2 regions of the Cytobacillus sp. FSL R5-0569 genome follow, and region 2 is predicted to be linked to the other one. Evidence: a T-box and tRNA genes for the amino acid it is inferred to sense, from the RefSeq annotation. Region 2 holds a T-box; the other holds one or more tRNA genes.
What was found. The T-box of region 2 lies ahead of MKX78_RS17155 (valine--tRNA ligase). A T-box ahead of a tRNA ligase gene usually reads a tRNA of that ligase, here a tRNA-Val.
Positions count from the first base shown of each region.

Region 1: it has a tRNA-Val gene. The T-box ahead of MKX78_RS17155 (valine--tRNA ligase) is inferred to sense a tRNA for this amino acid. The anticodon was not compared.

Region 1 is NZ_JBBOWW010000001.1:1,628,863-1,639,235, forward strand. It holds gene MKX78_RS08420 (ATP-dependent helicase) at 1-581, opposite strand, end outside; gene MKX78_RS08425 (hypothetical protein) at 712-954, shown strand; gene MKX78_RS08430 (DUF421 domain-containing protein) at 959-1,636, opposite strand; gene MKX78_RS08435 (GNAT family N-acetyltransferase) at 1,797-2,219, opposite strand; gene MKX78_RS08440 (YjcG family protein) at 2,228-2,737, opposite strand; gene MKX78_RS08445 (alpha/beta hydrolase) at 2,880-3,602, opposite strand; tRNA gene MKX78_RS08450 (tRNA-Val) at 3,868-3,940, shown strand; gene MKX78_RS08455 (Ltp family lipoprotein) at 4,645-5,214, shown strand; gene MKX78_RS08460 (DUF3231 family protein) at 5,778-6,290, opposite strand; gene MKX78_RS08465 (DUF378 domain-containing protein) at 7,035-7,358, opposite strand; gene MKX78_RS08470 (hypothetical protein) at 7,543-7,734, shown strand; gene MKX78_RS08475 (hypothetical protein) at 8,057-8,209, opposite strand; gene MKX78_RS08480 (hypothetical protein) at 8,355-8,927, shown strand; gene MKX78_RS08485 (alpha/beta-type small acid-soluble spore protein) at 9,314-9,502, opposite strand; gene MKX78_RS08490 (ammonium transporter) at 9,754-10,373, shown strand, end outside.
Region 2 is NZ_JBBOWW010000001.1:3,373,634-3,384,006, forward strand. It holds gene MKX78_RS17145 (PilW family protein) at 1-751, shown strand, start outside; gene MKX78_RS17150 (bifunctional folylpolyglutamate synthase/dihydrofolate synthase) at 878-2,176, opposite strand; gene MKX78_RS17155 (valine--tRNA ligase) at 2,249-4,894, opposite strand; T-box leader at 4,971-5,207, opposite strand; gene ysxE (spore coat protein YsxE) at 5,517-6,584, opposite strand; gene spoVID (stage VI sporulation protein D) at 6,695-7,798, opposite strand; gene hemL (glutamate-1-semialdehyde 2,1-aminomutase) at 8,166-9,452, opposite strand; gene hemB (porphobilinogen synthase) at 9,469-10,373, opposite strand, start outside.

The DNA of each region.
Region 1 (10,373 bases), 1.7 Mb from region 2:
GCTGCCTTAGCTGTAAATGTAACGAGTAGAACAGAACGGGGATCAACTTGATATTCATTGAATAAATAAGCCGTTTTCCCTGTTAAAACGCGTGTTTTTCCACTTCCTGCTCCTGCGAGAACAAGTAACGGACCATGACAATACGTAACAGCTCTTTTTTGATCATGATCAAATGAAATCCCGTGCTCTTCAAGTGAACGAAGATACCCCTCTGTAGGACTAGCTTGAGAGGCTGTATTTTCTGCAAATGGTGGAATATTTTTAATACGTACAGGGGTTTTAAAAGGCTTTTCCACTTCTTCGAGAATTGATCGACCTTGAGGTAAACGAAAGCCATTGACTTCTTTTTCTTTCGTTTTCTCTGTTGCTTTCGGAATGACTTCGTCCACATAAGCGCACTCTTTTTCATTGTTATGATAAAATTTTGGTTCATCCTGAATACCTAAATAAAATAAAACGTTTTCACCACAATGGGTACAATAAAGGTTCCCTCGTTTTCCTTCTTCATGTATAAATGGATAGTCTGATCGTTTCAGTGTATGTAATTGAATTAGTTCTTGCATTAATCGTGCACTTTTCATCATTTAGCCTCATAACTTAAAAAATTTACTGCATAAAATTAATCATAACAAAGATTTTAGCGCTAAAAAAGAATAAATATGTTTGTTATCAATTGAAAAGGGTTAGTAGTAAAGTAAAGGGGGCAGTGTAATGATTTATCCAATCTCAACCGTTCAAACGGCATACCAACAATATGTAGAGCGAATGTTTATGAATCGAAATCGCTCAATGACTTATAGAAATATTGAAAGGGTAGATCCATCCCGTGGTCAAACAGAAACCAATCATTTATATAAGGACAATAGAAAAAACCATTTATCCTCTTCGCTAAAAGATAGAGAAACAAATGGTAAACAGGGAATAAAAGGAAAACACGTTGATTATTACGCATAATATTTCAATAGGTCTGGATATGTAACCCGTCTTCTTTTTCCCAGTCAGCATATAGAATTTCCTTCACATTCTCATAACCTTTCTTTTTTAATTTTTCATCTAGAAATTTGACATCCCAACCGAGAATGTTTAGGTTTTCATGAACAATCTCACCATCTAAAATGATATTAATTGGCACCTTAATCTTCGGATATTTTAATTGCAAGTCCTCAATGGTTGGCGTTGTATATTCAGGCTTTTTCAAGGCGGTAATTGTACCATTTGTCTCTAAGAATGCATATTCGCATTGTCTTAAAGAGAAAATATCTTTTGCCCTCAGTAATTCTTGCAGCTGGTTGAGGTCCAAATGATTCTTTTTCAATTGCCCATATTCAATTTTTCCTTTACGAATCACAATGGAAGGACCGCCTTCTAATAATTTTCTTGTTCTTCTGAACTTCTGTGTGATTTTTTCTGTAGTAAGAATCAAAATGGTCCAAAGAAGAACAGAGAAAAGCATTTGACTTATCCCTGTATTCTCATCATAAAGTGCATTTCCTACTAGTTCTCCTAATACGATGGCAGAAATAAAGTCAAAAGGAGTGATTTGGGATATTTGCGACTTTCCAAGAATCTTGGTCATAATGAAAAGGGCAATAAATCCAACAACGAGAACGAAAGTAATATGTATATATTCATGCATGGGAAACACACCTCTTAAACAAATTTACTGTGACCTTGTTATTGTGTGCTCTTCCCCATTTTTTATGATTAAAAAGACGATCGGATTTTTATTAAATTCTAGCTTCTACATTGTTAATGAAGACAAAAAAGAGATGCGGAATGCACCTCTTTTTTTGCATTTAAATTTGTTTCTTCATTGTTCGGTGAGGTATTCCTGCATCAAGAAATTCTTCAGAGATGACTTCGTACCCTATTCGTTCATAAAAGGGAATCGCATGTGTTTGTGCGTGAAGTTTTAAAGCAGGTACACCTTTTTCTATAGCAAAAGATTCGATCGCATGCATTATTTCTTTGCCGGCTCCTGTTTTTCTTGCATTTTCTTTTACACAAATGCGTTCTACTTTACCATAGCCATCTACAATTCTGAAACGCCCAGCACCACTAGGTTCATTATCTTTATAAAGTACAAAGTGTGTAGCTTCGTCTTCAAATTGATCGATTTCTTCTTCTAATGGAACTTTTTGTTCCTCTACAAATACTTCTTTTCTTACTTGATAAGCTTCCTGTAGCTCTTGTTCGTTTTCTACTATTTTAACGTTCATGTTGTTCATTAACCCTTTCCGAGGCGGAATGTTTCATGTACACTCCAAGATCCGTTTTCTAATTGATATAATAAGTGGAATCGATCAACCGTTTCTTCGTGTTCTACATCAAGCATTTTCAGTGAACCATAAACATCAGAATGTTCATCATCGGAAAGTTTTTGTCCAATTGTAATATGAGGGACAAAAGCATATTCTGATTTTTCTCCAACTGTTTGTTCATTGATTTTTTCATGTAGTCGTTCGAGTTCATCTGTTGGGTTAATCTTTAAGTAAATAACGTTATTAACAGGTTGAAATGAACTCACCTTTTTAACGTTCATGTGAAAAGGTTGTTGAACTTTTGCAATTGCATTCAAAGCATCAGTTGTTTGTTTTACTTCTTCTTCTGTAGCTTCAAATGATTTTAATGTTACATGTGGAGGAATCAATGCGTAGTGAGGGTCATATCTTTTCCGATAAGAGTTCGCCAAGTCTTGAATTTTTTTTGACGGAAAAATAACGATTCCATATTTCATAGTTCTACCTCCAAAATAAAATATTTTAAAGAACTTGTCTTATTTTACTATTATAACAAATTTTCAAAAATCATCATATACTAACGAATGTATATAGAAGAAAAAGACAGTTTGACTAAGAAGTAGCCAAACTGCTGTTTCATTAAAGCATTTGCTTGAGAGCACGTTTTAAATCTGGTTGCCAATATGTCCATGTATGATCGCCATCAAATTCATCATAAAAATAAGGGAAGCCTTTATCCTTTATTAATTGTGAAAGTTCCCGATTGGGTGTAAGGAAATCTTCTTCCTTACCGTCAGTTGTTTTGACTGTTGTCTCACCCGTACCAATCACATGATATATATTTAACAGATGTGTATCTTTAAAGGATTTGACTTCTTCCATTACTTTTTCATTCGCTAATGGCGATTGTAAAATGACTGTCCCAAAAGTATTAGGGTATTGTAGAGCAGTTAAAAGAGATACAGTCGCCCCTAAGGAGTCGCCGATCAATGCTCGTCCCATTCCCATTTGGTACGTTGGATATTTTTCGTCAAGGTAAGGTACAAGCTCGTGAGCCAAGAATCTGATATAAGCAGCATTTTGTTCACCATCTGGATGATATTTACGACGGCGGTCTTGTACATTTTTATAAGGAATACCAATGATAATTGTATTTTCCATTTCTTTTGCATCAAGCAACTCATCCGCTGTTCTGCCGATTCGTCCTAATTGAAAATAATCTTTGCCATCTTGAGCAATTAAAATATTATATTTATATAGCGGTGAATAATTGCCCGGTAAGTATACAAGTATTTCTAAATCTTCCCCTAGTACCTCACTTTTAAAAGTAAAGTCCGTGATTGTCCCTTTTGCTGTATTCATAAAGTAGAACTCCTTTGTTAAAATAATAATCCTATATGGGGTTATATTATCACACAGTGTATGAAACTTCATATAGTAAGTCTTCATTTCCTTAATGAAGAAAGATTCACTCAATTAAGTATGTATGTTTATTTTCCACTTCTATTATATGTAAAGAGCTCTATAATTATAAAACTTCATGAAATTAAGCAAATACCAGTGAAATCAATTGACAGATATACGCTAAAATAGTATATTTATAAATGTCTTAAATATATACATAAACGATTCCGTAGCTCAGCTGGGAGAGCGCTACCTTGACAGGGTAGAGGTCGCTGGTTCGAACCCAGTCGGAATCATTAATTGAGTTGTATCAAGAGTTTAACGCTGTTAGTAAACTGTATAATGTATTATGGTCGTAGCTGGAAATGCTACAATCCTGAAAGACCACTTCGCATATTTTGTGAGGTGGTCTTTTTTTATGCTTTTAAAGTTTGCTGTTCAGGATTTTCTTGATGATAGGCTTTTTTTAAAATGTAACTCCTAAAAATCTAGAAAGTTACCGTATTATGATTAAACAATTTGAGGACTTTTGTTTAGATCGCAATGTTTTAAATGTTGAAGATATAACAGTAAACACAGTCAAACAGTTTATCCTTTTCTAAAACAAGATAACAATGCAACTACTATAAACTCCAAATTACAACGTGTCCGTGCTTTCTTATATTATATGATTGAATGTGAAGTCATTACTGATAATCCTGCAAAAAATAAAGAAAGGCACAGAAGATATAAAGATTGATGCCTTTACTGATAGTCAAATTAAACAAATGTTGAACTATTATAGAAGGCTAAAACATAAGGATAAAGCTTTTTAGATTGTGGGGTAGGGTACAATGTCCTAGAGGTCTGCGAGTTGAAATTATACGCAATAAATTTTTCAACTGAAACCACCATTTACCAACTTTGTATTACTTAAGTAGACTATTGAAATACTGAAAATGTTGCGGTACTATTATACTAGTAAGTTTACAATTTTAGTATTTAAAGGAGAAAACTGAATATGAAGAAGTTTTTTAAGATTGGTTGCATGGGATTTATTGCAATTTTTGTACTAGGTATTATTGGTGCTATCTTTTCAGGTGGGGATGATGAAACTACACAACCTACTGAAAAGGCTGAACCTGCAAGCACTGAAGAGGTAGCAACTGAAGAGACAGATAAAGAAACTGAAAAAGTAAAAGAAGAAGATGCAGAAGAAATGGCTGAAGAAACTACTGAAGAAAAAGAAGAACCAAAGGAAGAACCTAAAGAAGAAGTGAAGGAAGAAAAAGAACCTGAACTATCTCTTTCACAACATAACGCAATTCAAACTGCTGTGAATTACCTAGACTATACAGCCTTTTCTAGAACTGGTTTAATTGAACAGTTAGAATATGAAGGTTACAGTAATGAAGAAGCAACATATGCGGTAGATCACATTGAAGTTGACTGGAAAGAACAGGCTGTTCAGGCAGGTAAGAACTATCTTGACTTTACTTCATTCTCTAGAAGTGGGTTGATTGACCAGTTAGTTTATGAAGGGTTTAGCCAGGAACATGCAACTTATGCAGTTGATCAAATAGGATTATAAGAACCAGGGAAGCGAAAGCTTCTCTTTTTTTATCTGAATATTTACCTTTCGTTGTTGTCATATGTTGTAATATATTTTGAAACTACTTGGTTAGATCAATTGGTTGAACAGGTAATTGAAACTGGTGCGGTGAAGCTTACATACTTTTCATTATTCCTTTAATGTCAGCTTCCATTTCACCAATATTTTCTATAATAAATTCAAGTGGTTTTCCCATATCATTCACTGCTATGTTTTCATTAGTTCAGAACTCTTGAATAACTCGTAACCAAGTTCTGAAGGGGGGGATAACTGCATTTTACAGTTCTATTTTCAGGAATTCCCGTAACAAGTATTTAAAATATTACTTGATAAAATCATTTTCTTGCAAATTTTCATATGAAAATGTCATGTTAATCCTGGGATATGAGAAAAGACCCCTATAGACTCTTAAAGGAAGTGAAATGAGGTAAATCAGCCACGTTAAATAGCGAGTGTAAACAAGTCTTACTGCGAAGAAAATGCGAAAAGTGAGTGGGGTGTAAATTAGTAAAAAAAGCACCTCATTTCGAGGCGCCTATAAATTAAGATTCTGTTCCTTTACTCATGTGCAAAGGAGGCGGGATTAACCAACCTTTTTCCTTATTTAACTTTAACATTTTGGCACCAAACTGAGCTTTATTCATATGGAACTGACCATACATCATTGCGACATCTTCTCTGATTGATTGACCAATTGCTTGACTACATGCAACTAATCCAGCTGCAGTATCAGCAGAGATTGCAGCACTGATCTCTGGGTCAGTGGATCTTGCACCAACAGGAATATCATTTAAATCTGCATTAGGGCGGGCAGGTGGTGCAGGTGGTAACCCGATTCCGTTACTTTTTAAAAGCTCTTCTAATTGTTGGTTCTCAGCACGTAACCCTTTAATAGCTTCTTCTATTAGCTTTTTTAAGTCATCATCGCCAGCATGGTTCATAAGTGTCTCATAACCAGATATCGTTCCATTGTTTGTAAAAAGGTTAGTGAATAGTCCATAAACTTCACCATAATGTAGTGGTTCATCTTTTGGATTTCCGCTTAAAATTCCCATAATTACACTCCCTATCTTATTAAGTTTCATGATTTTCTCCTTATGTAAGGATTGGCCACGATAGATAGTTTGTGTATGCAATATATAAATTATTCATGAGTGAAAATAGTTAATAAAGGCCCGATTTTAAAACGAGGCGTTTCTTTAAGCTCTGCTTAATTGGATATAAGAATATAAGTAACAAAGCTCACGATATAAATGATAAAAAATGTTCCATAAAAAATATTCTCCTTTCAAAATAGGTGTCAACAAAAGCTTAAATTGTGGAGGAATTCCACACAATCGAAATACATTACAAAATATGTATTAGTGTGATAATTTCGTTATATTAAGAAAAAGTGGGTAAATAAATTATGATAAGGTAAATTTGAAGTTAAAGATTCCCTATTTTGCCTAGCTCACCTTCTTTGCAGAATTCCTCGGTTCAGGATTTTAAGTGTGGTGAAATTCAGATTAAGTAGTAGGTGCCATGTTGTGTTGAGAAAAGTTATTCTGATTTTTTGGAAGATGGAGGTACGAACTAAGCCAAAAACATAAAGACGAATTATGAATGTAGGTAGGTCTATTGGAGAAACTTAAAAACATAATAAAGGAAGCCTCGCTAAACAAGGCTTCGTGGTAAATAGATTAGGGGAGAGAGTTTTTATTCACAGTTTGTTTAAGGATACTACTTTTTGTAGTACCAGTAGGATAGAAGTTAACGCCATAAATACAGCCCGAACATATATGTCCGGACTTTTTTATTTATTGATCTCGATTTTCTCTATCTTCTTCTTTTATATCAGATAAATCATTTTCCTCAGCGAATTCTGTAGAGTAACTCACTTGTCTTCCATCAATAACACGATTATCGACGTCTCTGTCTTCTTCTTCTGTCATTGGTGCAAAGAGAAGAGATAGGCAAATGAGGCCGCTAATTCCGACTAATGTATAGACAATGCGAGAGAGAATGGCATCTTGGCCTCCGAAAATCGTTGCAACTAAATCAAATTGGAATAATCCAATAAGTCCCCAGTTAATCGCGCCAATAATAACAAGCGCTAAAGCGATGCGTTGTAATGTTTTCATTGTATGATCTCCTTATTCTAATTTTTATTACATCTATATTTTTTGATAACAGGATTTTTTTATGCACGAAGACATTTGTGTCTATTTGATATTTTTTACTAATTATGGTATTATTAGAATAATCAAAAAATAATTATAACAATTGTTCTTTTTTAGGATATCCTAATAAAGAGGTGATAAAAGAATGTGGTGGTTTCTTATTTTGATTCTTTCCCTTCTAGGATTTGGACTCGTGATTGACTGGGTAGCGAAGAAGAAAGGTTTAACAAAATTTGATCCTGAAGAGAATGAAAAAAATGTCCCAGATTCACAACGTATTTATACGGAGAATTATTTACAACAAATACGAAATCAAGACGACCAAGGTTTCCATTAAAATAATTAGAGGGTGTCCCACAAGGGCAGCCTCTTTTTTCATTAGTATTAGTAAAAATATTTACAAATCCTTGGGGTGTGTCAGAAAGTTAAATAGCATAGTTGAACTTAATTATAAGTATTGGGAGAGACAAAACAAATACAGAAGTGCATTTTACTTAGAATTACTGTATTTATTAAAGGAATAAAGACAACTTTGGCAAATAGTTCGAGGTTAATATCGACAGTAGAGAGCACTCGATTATAAAAAGAAGTTAAAGGAATAATCATGAATAGCTTTTTGGTGAGTCTTCTAGCTTTATGAGGACTCACCTATTGTACTTTTAATTTGATTGCTCATCCATAACCGTACTTAACTTTCCTTTGACCTCAGAAATTAAGCTGATTTGAATAATATTAAAAATAATAGATACCACCAGACTGCCAATAAAGAAACCGAGCAAGGTTTTTAACTTTGCATTGATTATTTTCATCATCTTATTTGCCACTCCTTCCGTTATTATTAGGTATTTTTAGCTTTTATTTGTAAATTATGTATGTCGATAAAGCGATGAAAGGTGAATAAAAAACTATCTCTTGAAACATATTGAGAAAGAGGTTAATTGTGAAGGAGGTAAAGTTATGAGTAAGGAGGAATATCTAACAGCATTACATATAGATAGTAAACAATTTCAACAATTGCTATCTGATTATTGGAAGTCATATTCTGACTATACACATTGGCAATTTTGGATGGTACTCTTTCTCTTTATTGCTCCTTTAGTGTTCGTCTATTTTTTTATTGATCGAAAGCGGATATTTGAGGTGTTTTTCTACGGATATACAGTGAATATGTTATGGACCTTTATCGATACAATGTTATTGCGGAAAGGTTTGTTTATTCATAATTATTTTCTCATTCCTTCATTACCTAGTGCAACAAATATGACGACCTCTTTACTTCCGGTTGTTTTTTTATTTGTTTATCAATATTGTACAAATAGACAAAGAAACTTTTATTTATATACAATTATTGTGAGTGCTATTATTGCATTTGGTTTTGCAACGATTGAAGAGAAGGTAGGCTTCGTAAGCTTTTATGGAAGTATGAATCAGTTCTATATATTTTTGATTGACCTAGGGATATGTTTTACTTCATATTGGTTCACTATATTTTTTCTTAGGTTAAAAGAAAATGCGTTTGCCAATAATTGAAAAAGAGATGTTCTAATGCAGTTGGAGTGCTAATTATGGCTCCCCTCTAGGTAATTGACATTAGAAAGGTCTTTATCGTCATGGCTTTTACGATAAAGATCTTTTTAGCTTTGATATACCTCTCACTTAATATCGTTTAACAAGGAAATATAAAAAAAGCGGAACAAATAAGGAGTGTGCATGAGAAGTGGAATGCCGTAAAGAAGCCGAACGAGAAGTATATAATTATTAATTTTTTCATTTATCATTTGCATGGTAATGGTGAGTACATACAAACAAATTAAAAATAGCGAGGGAGTGAACGTTAAATCGATTCACTTCCTCGCTTTAAGATCCGTGGGAGACCTTTTCTTTGCCTCCCTAGGGCATTGCTTTTTACTTAATGGTTATTTTTGATTACGGAGCTGTTGTTCACCTAAAGCAACCAGTCGTTTAGTCATTTCCCCTCCGACTGATCCGTTAGCACGTGCAGTGGTTTCTGCGCCAAGTTGTACACCAAATTCTTGAGCGATTTCTTCTTTCATTTGATTTAATACTTGACCTGATTCGGGAACGACTAATTTATTTCTGCTCATTGAACAAATCACTCCTTCGTCATTTTGAGCAAGTGAAACATTGCTCTTTTATAAGGTTTCCTAATGTAAGGGCTATCATTCATATGGGTAAAAACTAACAGGTAAAAAGATGAGTAAATTTTCTAAAAAATATAAAATTGAGCATTGACTTATGAGAATTTTGCGATAAAATAAGAATAACTTAATAGATGTCATATAATCTAACATCTATTAGTTAAGTTATATGACGCAGGAAATGGGGGAGAAAAGATATGGATGAAATATTTTATCTGAACAGTGTGTGGACAATGATTGCTGCAATTTTAGTTATTTTTATGATTGGTGGATTTATATTACTTGAAGCAGGATCTACACGAATGAAAAATGCAGGTCATATTACCGGGAAAACTATTTTTACAGTGGGATTAACTTTCCTTGTTTTCTGGGCTGTAGGTTATGGATTTATATTTGGAGGAAACGCGAATTTCTTTGTTGGCATGACGGACTTCTTCTATTCAGGAGCTGAAAGTGGAGATTCAGGTTTATCTGATACGGTTTTCTTTGTATTCCAAAGTGCCTTTGCTGCTATTGCTGTTTGTATCGCCTTAGGTGGTTTTGCTGAAAGAGCAAAGTTCCCAGTCTATGTTGTTTTTACTATTTTATTCTCTGCTGTTATTTATCCGGTTGTTGCACATTGGATATGGGGTGGAGGCTGGTTAGCGGGACATGAGAAGCAAGATTTCGCAGGCTCAACAGTTGTCCATTTAACAGGTGCAATGGCTGCCTTAGCTGCAACTATTTTATTAAAGCCTCGTATCGGGAAGTTCAATAAAGATGGTTCTAGTAACAATATTGCAGGACATAACCAAGTCTATACTTCATTAGCTGTGCT
Region 2 (10,373 bases):
TTGTATTAACGGCGACTTTTCAGCCTCAGGTGGACGTTCTATTTATGGTCATACCGTTGTGAATGGAAGGGCCAATATTAAGGATACGACTTTTTATCAACCTTTAACAATAATGAAGGATGCAGTGTTACCTGGAGGAACATATAAAGATAACGTACATATTGGTGGTGACACATACATCAAAGATGCTTACTTTGAGAAGGCGCTTTTTTCTCATCAAGACTTGACGGTTGATTGGACTCCATCCTTTTCTCCTTCCGCTTTAGCAACATATGTTGGAGAATTGTATCATCCGAATAATATAGATTTATCCGCTTATCAAAAAGGATCATCTTTAGAAAAGTTAACGAGTTGTAGCATCCCTTCTTACCCTCTTCTTAAAACCAAACCAGCAGGATGGTATGAAGCAAATGGCTATGGTTCCTCAGTAAAAAGTGAAAATATGAAATTATTTGGCGAAGATATTACCATTTCTCCATATCTTGACGAAAAATACCGTTATATAAACTCCTTTTCAAAAGCAGTAATTATTGCTACCGGTGATGTATATATCGGTTCACAAAGTCAATGGATTGAACGATTTAGCGGAGTTGTATTTGCTCCATATGGAAGTGTAACCTTTTATGGAGGAGAATTTAATGGCAGTATCATTGCTAAAAATGGCGTTTACCTTATGAGTGGGGGAACAACAGTGAACTATATCCCGATTAGTGATTTTTTTGCTCAAGAAAAGGATTTCCCTCTTGAATAAGACACATAATGAGAAAACGCCAATTGCTCTATTCATGTTGGTCAACTAAAAAGTAAAGGGCGATTCTAAAAGTATTTGACGCCCTTTACTTATACGGCTACAAGCAATATCCATCGTAACCAATCATTATTGATGAGCAAAAAAACGCTTTACTTCGGAAATAAAGTATAGGGAACCTGTAATCACTAAAACATCATTTTCACGCATCATTTCCTTCGTTTCTTTTATTGCTTCTTGCCAATCAGCTGTAACTAAATGATGATTCTTTTGACTGATTGCAGACAGTTCCTCAGCTGTTGCCGCACGAGGGAAATCAAACCCTACAAAAGTAATCGCTTTCGCACAATCCTCCATTCTTTGAATCATGCCTTGCAGTGGTTTGTCCTTTAATGCTGCAAAAATAAAATAAATATCACGATCTTGATAGCGCTTTTCTAATTCGTCACAAACAGCAGCCATTCCTTCTTCATTATGTGCTCCGTCTAAAATCGTTAGTGGTGCTGTTGCCACGCGCTCAAAACGACCAGGCCAATACATTTTTTTCAAGCCTCTCTCTATGCTTACTTCTGAAATCACAAAGGAAAAATATTGATTCAGAAAATCGACCGCCATCAACGCCAAGCTAGCATTTTCTACTTGATGAACACCTGACATCGATATTTCTAAATAGTCTCTTTGCCTAAATGTATTCTGAAAAGAAAAGGCCTCACCTACTTCTGTCGATACGATATGCTCCGCTTGGAATTGCTTATTTGCTTGATAAACTTTTGCATGTTTTTCTTTTGCTGTCTTTTCGATAACAGCCACTGCCTCATCTTGCTTAACACCAGTAATAATTGGTGTTCCAGGCTTTATAATCCCAGCTTTTTCAGAGGCAATCTTCTCAATCGTATCACCTAATATCGCTGTGTGATCAAGACCGATATTTGTAATGATAGATAATAGGGGATGAAGGACATTTGTTGAATCTAGTCTGCCACCTAATCCTACTTCAAACAAAGCAATATCAACCGGTTCAATATGGGCAAAATAATGAATCGCCATTGTTGTTATAATTTCAAATTCAGATGGCTCTCCTAGTTCTGATCCTTCGAGCTCTACTGCAAGTGGATAAATATCATTCACTAGCTGGACAATATCTTTATCAGAAATCGGCTTGCCGCCTAATGTAATCCGTTCATTGAATTGCTCTATATATGGAGAAGTAAATGTACCTACCATAATCCCCTCTGCTTCAAGGATCGAGTGGATATAAGCAAGTGTCGAACCTTTACCGTTCGTTCCCCCTATATGTATAACCTTCAGTCTTCTTTCTGGATGATTCAACTTTTCCATCATCCATTCCATCCTTTGTAATCCTGGTTTGATCCCAAGACGAAGACGAGAATGAATCCAACCAATTGCTTCTTCATATGTTGTAAACATTTCTATCTGCCACCTTTATTAATATAACCATTATAAGAGGAGACGATATTTCGCCTCCTCTCCTATTATACCTTATTCACCTTTTAATTCGTTCATTCTTGCTTCAACTGCTGAACGTTTTTCGCTATAATCTTGTTCTTTCGCTTTTTCTTCAGAGATTACTTTTTCAGGTGCTTTCTTAATAAAACCTTCATTGCTTAATTTTTTCTGAACACGTTCCACTTCTTTATTTAACTTATCCCATTCTTTTTGTAGACGAGCAATTTCTTCATCAATATTAATTAAACCTGCTAATGGCAGAATAATTTCTGCTCCAGTAACAATTGCTGTCATCGCTTTATCAGGTGCTTTTGCATCAATCGCAATAGTTAATTGCTCAGGGTTACAGAAGCGTTCAATATAACCAACATTTTTACTTAAAACCTTCTGTACATTTTCATCTTTTGTTTTGATGAGCATATCAATCTTCTTACTCAATGGTGTGTTTACCTCTGCACGAATATTACGTACAGAACGAATAATTTCCACAAGCAGTTTCATTTCTTCTGCTGCTACTTTATCGGAAAGCTCTTCATTCACAGTCGGCCAAGAGGCAACTGTAATCGATTCTCCTTTATGAGGGAGGTTTTGCCAGATTTCCTCTGTAATAAACGGCATGAATGGATGCAATAATCTCATTGTTTGGTCTAATACATAAGCGAGAACAGATCTTGTTGTCTGTTTAGCCGCTTCATCTTCACCGTATAATGGCAGTTTTGCCATTTCAATATACCAGTCACAGAAATCATCCCAAATGAAGTTATAGAGGATTCTGCCCACTTCACCAAACTCATAACGATCGGACAACCTTGTTACCGTTTCAATTGTTTCATTTAAGCGCGTTAAAATCCATTTATCTGCAACCGATTTTTCACCGGTTAAATCAATTTCATCATAAGTTAATCCATTCATGTTCATTAAGGCAAATCGAGAAGCGTTCCATATTTTATTGGCAAAATTCCACGTAGATTCTACTTTTTCAAAGCTGAAACGCAAATCCTGACCTGGTGAGCTTCCTGTTGATAAGAAATAGCGCAAAGAGTCTGCACCATATTTCTCAATAACATCCATTGGATCAACACCATTACCTAGTGACTTACTCATCTTACGACCTTCCGCATCACGAACCAATCCGTGAATAAGTACATCTTTAAATGGACGGCCACCAGTAAATTCAATACCTTGGAAAATCATTCTAGATACCCAGAAGAAAATGATATCATAGCCTGTTACTAACGCATCAGTCGGATAATAGCGTTTAAAATCAGCACTTTCTTCATTCGGCCAACCTAATGTAGAGAATGGCCATAACGCTGATGAAAACCATGTATCAAGCACATCTTCATCTTGTTTCCAGTTCTCACTATCACTCGGTGCTTCTGTTCCTACATATACTTCACCTGTTTCCTTATGATACCAAGCTGGGATGCGATGGCCCCACCAAAGTTGACGAGAAATACACCAGTCACGAATATTTTCCATCCAGCGTAAATACGTATTTTCAAAACGATCTGGAACGAAGTTGACTTTATCTTCACCCTTTTGTAACTCAACAGACGCATCCGCAAGTGGTTGCATTTTTACAAACCATTGGGTAGACAAATAAGGTTCTACAACTGCTCCACTACGTTCTGAATGACCAACAGAATGAAGATGCTCTTCGATTTCAAAAAGAATACCTTCTTCTTGCAAATCTTTAACGATTTGTTTACGACATTCGAAACGATTTAGCCCTTGATATTTGCCAGCATTCTCATTCATTGACCCGTCTTCATTCATTACTAGAATTCTTGTTAGGTTATGACGATTACCAATTTCAAAGTCATTTGGGTCATGAGCTGGTGTAATTTTTACTGCTCCTGAACCAAATTCCATGTCAACATAATCATCTGCAACAATCGGAATTTCTCTTCCAGTAATAGGTAGTTTCACCGTTTTACCAATCAAGTGTTGATAACGCTCATCTTTAGGGTGAACGGCAACCGCTGTATCACCTAACATCGTTTCAGGTCTTGTTGTCGCAATTTCAATATGACCACTACCATCTGTTAATGGATAGCGCATATGATAGAACGCCCCTTGAACATCTTTATGGATCACTTCTATATCTGATAAAGCTGTTTGAGTAGAAGGGTCCCAGTTAATAATATACTCGCCTCTATAAATCAAACCTTTATTGTATAAAGCAACGAAAACTTCTTGTACAGCATCTGATAACCCTTCGTCTAGTGTAAAGCGTTCACGGTTATAATCTAGACCGAGACCAAGCTTAGACCATTGTTGTCTAATATGTCCTTTATATTCATTCGTCCATTTCCACGTTTCCTCTACAAACGCTTCACGACCAAGATCATAACGACTTTTTCCTTCTTCGCGCAGTTTTTGTTCAACTTTTGCTTGAGTAGCAATACCTGCATGGTCCATACCAGGTAACCACAAAACATCATACCCTTGCATGCGCTTCATTCTCGTCAAAATATCTTGAAGCGTTGTATCCCATGCATGACCAAGATGCAACCTTCCCGTTACATTTGGTGGCGGTATCACAATTGTATAAGGTTTTTTCTCCGGATCATCTTTTGCCTCAAAATATTTTCCTTTTAACCACCAATCATAACGACCTTGTTCAATAGACTGAGGGTCATATTTTGTTGGCATCGTGATATTATTCTCTTCCATCGCCTATTCATCCTTTCTCACATTCGCTTATCGTTAACAATCAAACAAAAGCAAAATAAAAAACTCCACTCGTCACAAAAAGGACGAATGGAGTTGCTTCCGCGGTACCACCTTTTTTTCAATTACCATAAACTTTAGTAATTGACTCTCGAATGGATAACGGCGTTCCCGTCTTTCGCTAATAATAGAACTACGTTCACGAAAGAAGCTCCAGGGCGACCTTCCAATGGGTTCGCTTAGAAAATCTCACAGCAATTGATTTTCCTCTCTTAAAGCAAAGCGCCAATGTACTCTTCCCTATCAAAGCTTTTCATTTGTTTGAATATAAAGTAATACTACCTAAAAATAGTCACTATAGTCAATAAGGATGACCAATTTTTTTTATTATATACATGATAATAAAAAAAGGGAACAAACCTGTAAAAAAAATTGCTCATATTTTGAGCCTGCCTATGTATGAGGGAATATGCGCAGGATGAGGATGCAAAAGAGAAATCCACTACCTAAATGTAAACTTTCGAGGAGGGGTAGAAAGGTATACCCTAAGATATAAAACTTGCTTTTACTGAGTGAGTTTGTTTACCATTTGGATTCTCTTAAAATGAATATAGGAGCCCAGGTTTTATCCATTTTGGGCTCCTTCTTGTTCTGCATTCGCCTTCTCAGCTGCTTCTTGTGCTTGTTTTTTCTGACGCTCAATTTCATCAATCCTCATAGCCACATATTCCGTATTTTTTAATAACCAAAATTGCCTTTGTATATGCTCTACATGCTTTCTTTCATTCTTTTTTGACTTACCATTATGATATTTTTCTGCTGCGCGAATGACAGGCCCTGGATGAGCAAAATAACTTTGAAATAACAGCATTTCATCTTCTCTAAACGGATAATGCTTAAAATAAGTGTAAATCCAATCGACAGCATCGTCCGCACGCTTCGGAAAGGTTTTTAATGACCTTGATAAGAACGGAAGAAGATCATGCATAGGTGAACTTCTCTTCGCTTCTTCAAAATTCAAAAAATAGCCATATCCGCGCTCATCATACAAGAAATGTTCGGTAGAAATTTTTCCATGTATAACAGCTGTACGAACTTTTTCCTCTTCCTTCGTTTTTTCGTACCAATCCTTTAATTTCTTCGTTGAGAAAGTTAAAGCTTGAGCGATATCATTATAATATTGTGTAAACATCAATTCATAAGGAGATAAATATTCCCTAGATTCACATGTTTCAATAAAACCATCCAAAAATTCACTCTGCTTTTCCCATTCTAGTAACGTATTTTCATAATGCTCTTCACGTTCTTCTTTGGAGACTTCCACTTCTTTCGTACTTAAGACATGCAAGCGAGCAAGTTCTCTAAACATTTGTTGATGCCGTTCAAATTGATCTTCTTTAATCTCATTAGCTAGCCAAGGCATTAAATAATACAGCTTTTGGTTGTGTAAAACGGCATACCTACCATCAACCGTCGGATAAATCGGGACGATCCGGTTATAACCCATTTGGTATAATTGCTGAATATAACGAATGAAGTCCGCACCATGATTTGCTTTTATTTTTTTTAAAGAAAAAACACCTTTGCTAGAGTAAACCTTTTGAACGCTACCAAAACTTTCGATGAAATTTGGCTCAAGTGCATAGTGTTTTAAGATCGGACCATATTTTTTTAATCTATTTTCCTTTGCCACTTAGACCACTCACTTTCCTCGCTTACCTAAACTGTGTAAGTAAACAAGTGACACTGATAAAAATGCGAGCAGACCGATGAGATCTGCTCTTAATGTACTCCCCTTATCCGCTAGTTCGTAACAGCTACAGGGATATATAAAACTTGGCCTTCATGCACTTCTTGATTCAATTCTAGTTGATTGGCTCTCATTAATGTTTGTGGTGTCACATCATATCTTTCTGAAATAAGATCAATCGTATCATTAGGCTGGACAATACATACCTTAACCTTCGTCAATTGTTCTTCATCTTCTTTACGAGCAAAAAATTCCGTCAAACTCATGCTTTTCTTGCCCTTTACTTTTTTCTTTTGTGGTTTCACTTCTTCTGAAGAGGATTCAAGCTCATCTTTCAATTCTTCAAGCTCTTGAACTGGTTTTGTTTCTTCTACTTGCTTAACCTCAAAAATCTCTTCTGCTTCCTGCTTTTTCTCTTCATATCGATTAGCTATAAAAGAAACCTCTGGCATATCAATGGGTTCTTCTTCTTGGGGCTCAAGAATAGGTAAGGAGCGATTTAATACCGGTTCTTCTTCAACCACTTCTGGCTCCTGCTTCGCTTCAGCAACAAACACATCTTCATCTTTTTCATTCTCCTCTGGTAGGGAGAAGTTAATTTCTGTTGTTTGTTCTTCTTCACGACTGGTGTCTGTGTCTTCTTCTTCTTGATCCTGAACCGTTGAACGTTCTACCGTATCAAGTTCAAGCACATTATTCTCATCTTCAGTATATGCCACATGCTGTTGGTCACCATACAAACCAGATATCGTCAAATTAGCATGGAGTTTCATGCAACTTCTTTCAGGAAACATATAATCAAATGACTCTACTTGGACATCAATATCATCCAATCTCTCAATACGGTTATTCGGGATCGTAATATCTACAGGAAAGTAGTGTGTAAACTCACATACCCCCTCTTCCCTTTCTTCCACAGATTGGATAAACCTTAATGTTGATGGCGGTTCATTCATACTGTCCTCGGTTGATTCATCACGATGATATTCGCCTGTTAGTTCTAGTGCACCTTGAATCGTTACATACTGCTCACTATCCTGAATCGTTATATTCGGATCAAGTGAAATCGAAAGTAATTGTGATACTTCCTGTCCTTTTTGAAACCAAACGGATTCCTCTAATGAAAACCGCAAGTTCGACGGATTTCCTTGAGACATATCGACTCCTCCTCCCATATCATCAAAAACAATAACATCTTTTCTCTTACACTTTATGAGGAGGAAAAGTGAATTATGATTACTTTACTTAGAAAGGAGCACGTCTTCGATAGAATAACTATATTGTTAAAGAGGAATAGATTAATTTAGGGGTTGTGAATTTAAAATCTCACATCTTTTCCAACAGAGAATTATTTTCTACATAAGTGACTATATCCACTTTGACTATTTTTTCGATGTGAGCCTTTTTCTTTTTCATTCTGGCTACCGTTGTTCTTCTCTTTGCCCCTCTCTCAAAAAGATTGGCATCTTTCGATCGAGAATAAAAAAGCGAACAAATTCCGGAATGGAATTGTTCGCTAAAAACTTATTTCAATTTCGCAAAAGCCTTTTCTGCTGCGGCAATTGTTTGATCAATATCTTTATCCGTTAATGCTGTAGACAGGAATAAACCTTCAAATTGTGATGGTGGAAGGAATACGCCTTGAAGCGCCATTTCACGATAATAAGAGGCAAAGAAGTCAAGATTAGACGTTCTCGCTTGATCATAATTAATGACATCTTCATTTGTAAAAAATAGTCCAATCATCGATCCTGCCCGGTTAATTGTATGTGGAATCTCATATTTTTCTGCTGCTGTTCTCAAGCCTAATTCGAGTTTATCAGCTTTCTTAATAAAGTTAGCATACGTATCCGGTGTTAATTGACTTAATGTTGCATAACCGGCAGCCATCGCAAGCGGGTTCCCTGATAATGTACCTGCCTGATAAATGGGGCCACTTGGTGCAACCTGCTCCATAATTTCTCGTTTACCACCGTAAGCACCAACAGGCAGTCCACCACCTATTACTTTTCCTAAGCAAGTTAAATCAGGTGTAACGCCGAAGAAACCTTGGGCACAGTTATAATCAACACGGAAACCTGTCATTACCTCATCAAAAATAAGAATGGCACCGTATTCAGTTGTCACATCACGTAACCCTTGTAAAAATCCTTCTACTGGTGGGACAACTCCCATATTACCAGCAACAGGTTCAACAATGATGGCAGCGATATCTTCACCAAATTGTTCAAAAGCGTATTTAACACCTTCAAGATCATTGTATGGAACTGTAATCGTATTCTTTGCAATACCTTCAGGCACACCAGGACTATCAGGCAATCCAAGTGTAGCTACACCAGAACCGGCTTTAATTAAGAGAGAATCTCCATGACCGTGATAACAGCCTTCAAATTTAACTATTTTATTGCGTCCTGTGAAACCTCTAGCTAATCTTAATGCACTCATCGTTGCTTCTGTACCTGATGAAACCATACGAATCACATCAATTGAAGGAACACGATCGATGACGAGCTGTGCTAATTCATTTTCAATCAACGTTGGCGCCCCGAAGCTTGTGCCATTTTCGGCAACTTCCTTCACCGCAGAAACAACTTTTTCATTAGCATGTCCTAAAATCAGTGGTCCCCATGAAAGGACATAATCAATATATTCATTACCATCAATATCATAGATTTTTGACCCTTGGCCCTTCTCCATAAAAATCGGATCCATATCAACCGATTTAAAAGCACGCACTGGGGAGTTTACTCCACCAGGCATCAATTTAACTGCTTCTTTAAATGCGGCTTGTGACTTTTCATATGAACGCATAAACATCCCTCTTTTCTTATTTGTGTGAGTTCATCCATTTGGCAGCATCTTTTGCATGATAAGTAATAATTAAATCACTACCAGCTCTTTTCATCCCTGTTAACATCTCAAGCACGATTCTTTCTTCGTCAATCCAGCCATTTTGTGCAGCGGCCTTTACCATCGAGTATTCGCCACTTACATTATAAGTAACAAGTGGTAAATTAATATTGTTTTTCACATCGCGAACAATATCAAGATAAGGCATCCCAGGCTTTACAATGAGGAAGTCTGCACCTTCCATTAAATCTGATTCTGCCTCTCTCATTGCTTCTAAGCGGTTTGCAGGGTCCATTTGGTATGATTTCCGATCACCAAATTGTGGTGTACTGCCAGCAGCATCCCTAAATGGTCCGTAAAAAGCAGACGCATATTTAACTGCATAAGACATAACAGGTATATGTTCAAAGCCTGCCTCATCAAGGCCCTCACGAATAGCGATTGTAAATCCATCCATCATATTAGAAGGAGCAATAATATCTGCGCCTGCTTTTGCTTGACTAATTGCTGTTTGCACAAGTAATTCTAATGAAGCGTCATTTAATATTTCGCCATTTTCAATCAAACCACAATGACCATGGTCAGTATACTCACAAAGACAAGTATCTGCAACGACCAAAATTTCTGGATACTTTTCCTTGATTAATCTTGTTGCTTCTTGGACAATTCCATGTTCATGATACGCCTGCGTACCACAAGCATCCTTTTCAAGAGGAACACCAAATAATAAAACAGATTGGATACCTAGAGATACAACCTCATCCATCTCTTCAGTTAAATGGTCTAATGATAAATTATAAATGCCTGGCATAGAAGGAATTTCTTTTTTTATGTCTTGTCCTTCTGCAACAAAAATTGGATAAATAAAATCCTCCACATGTA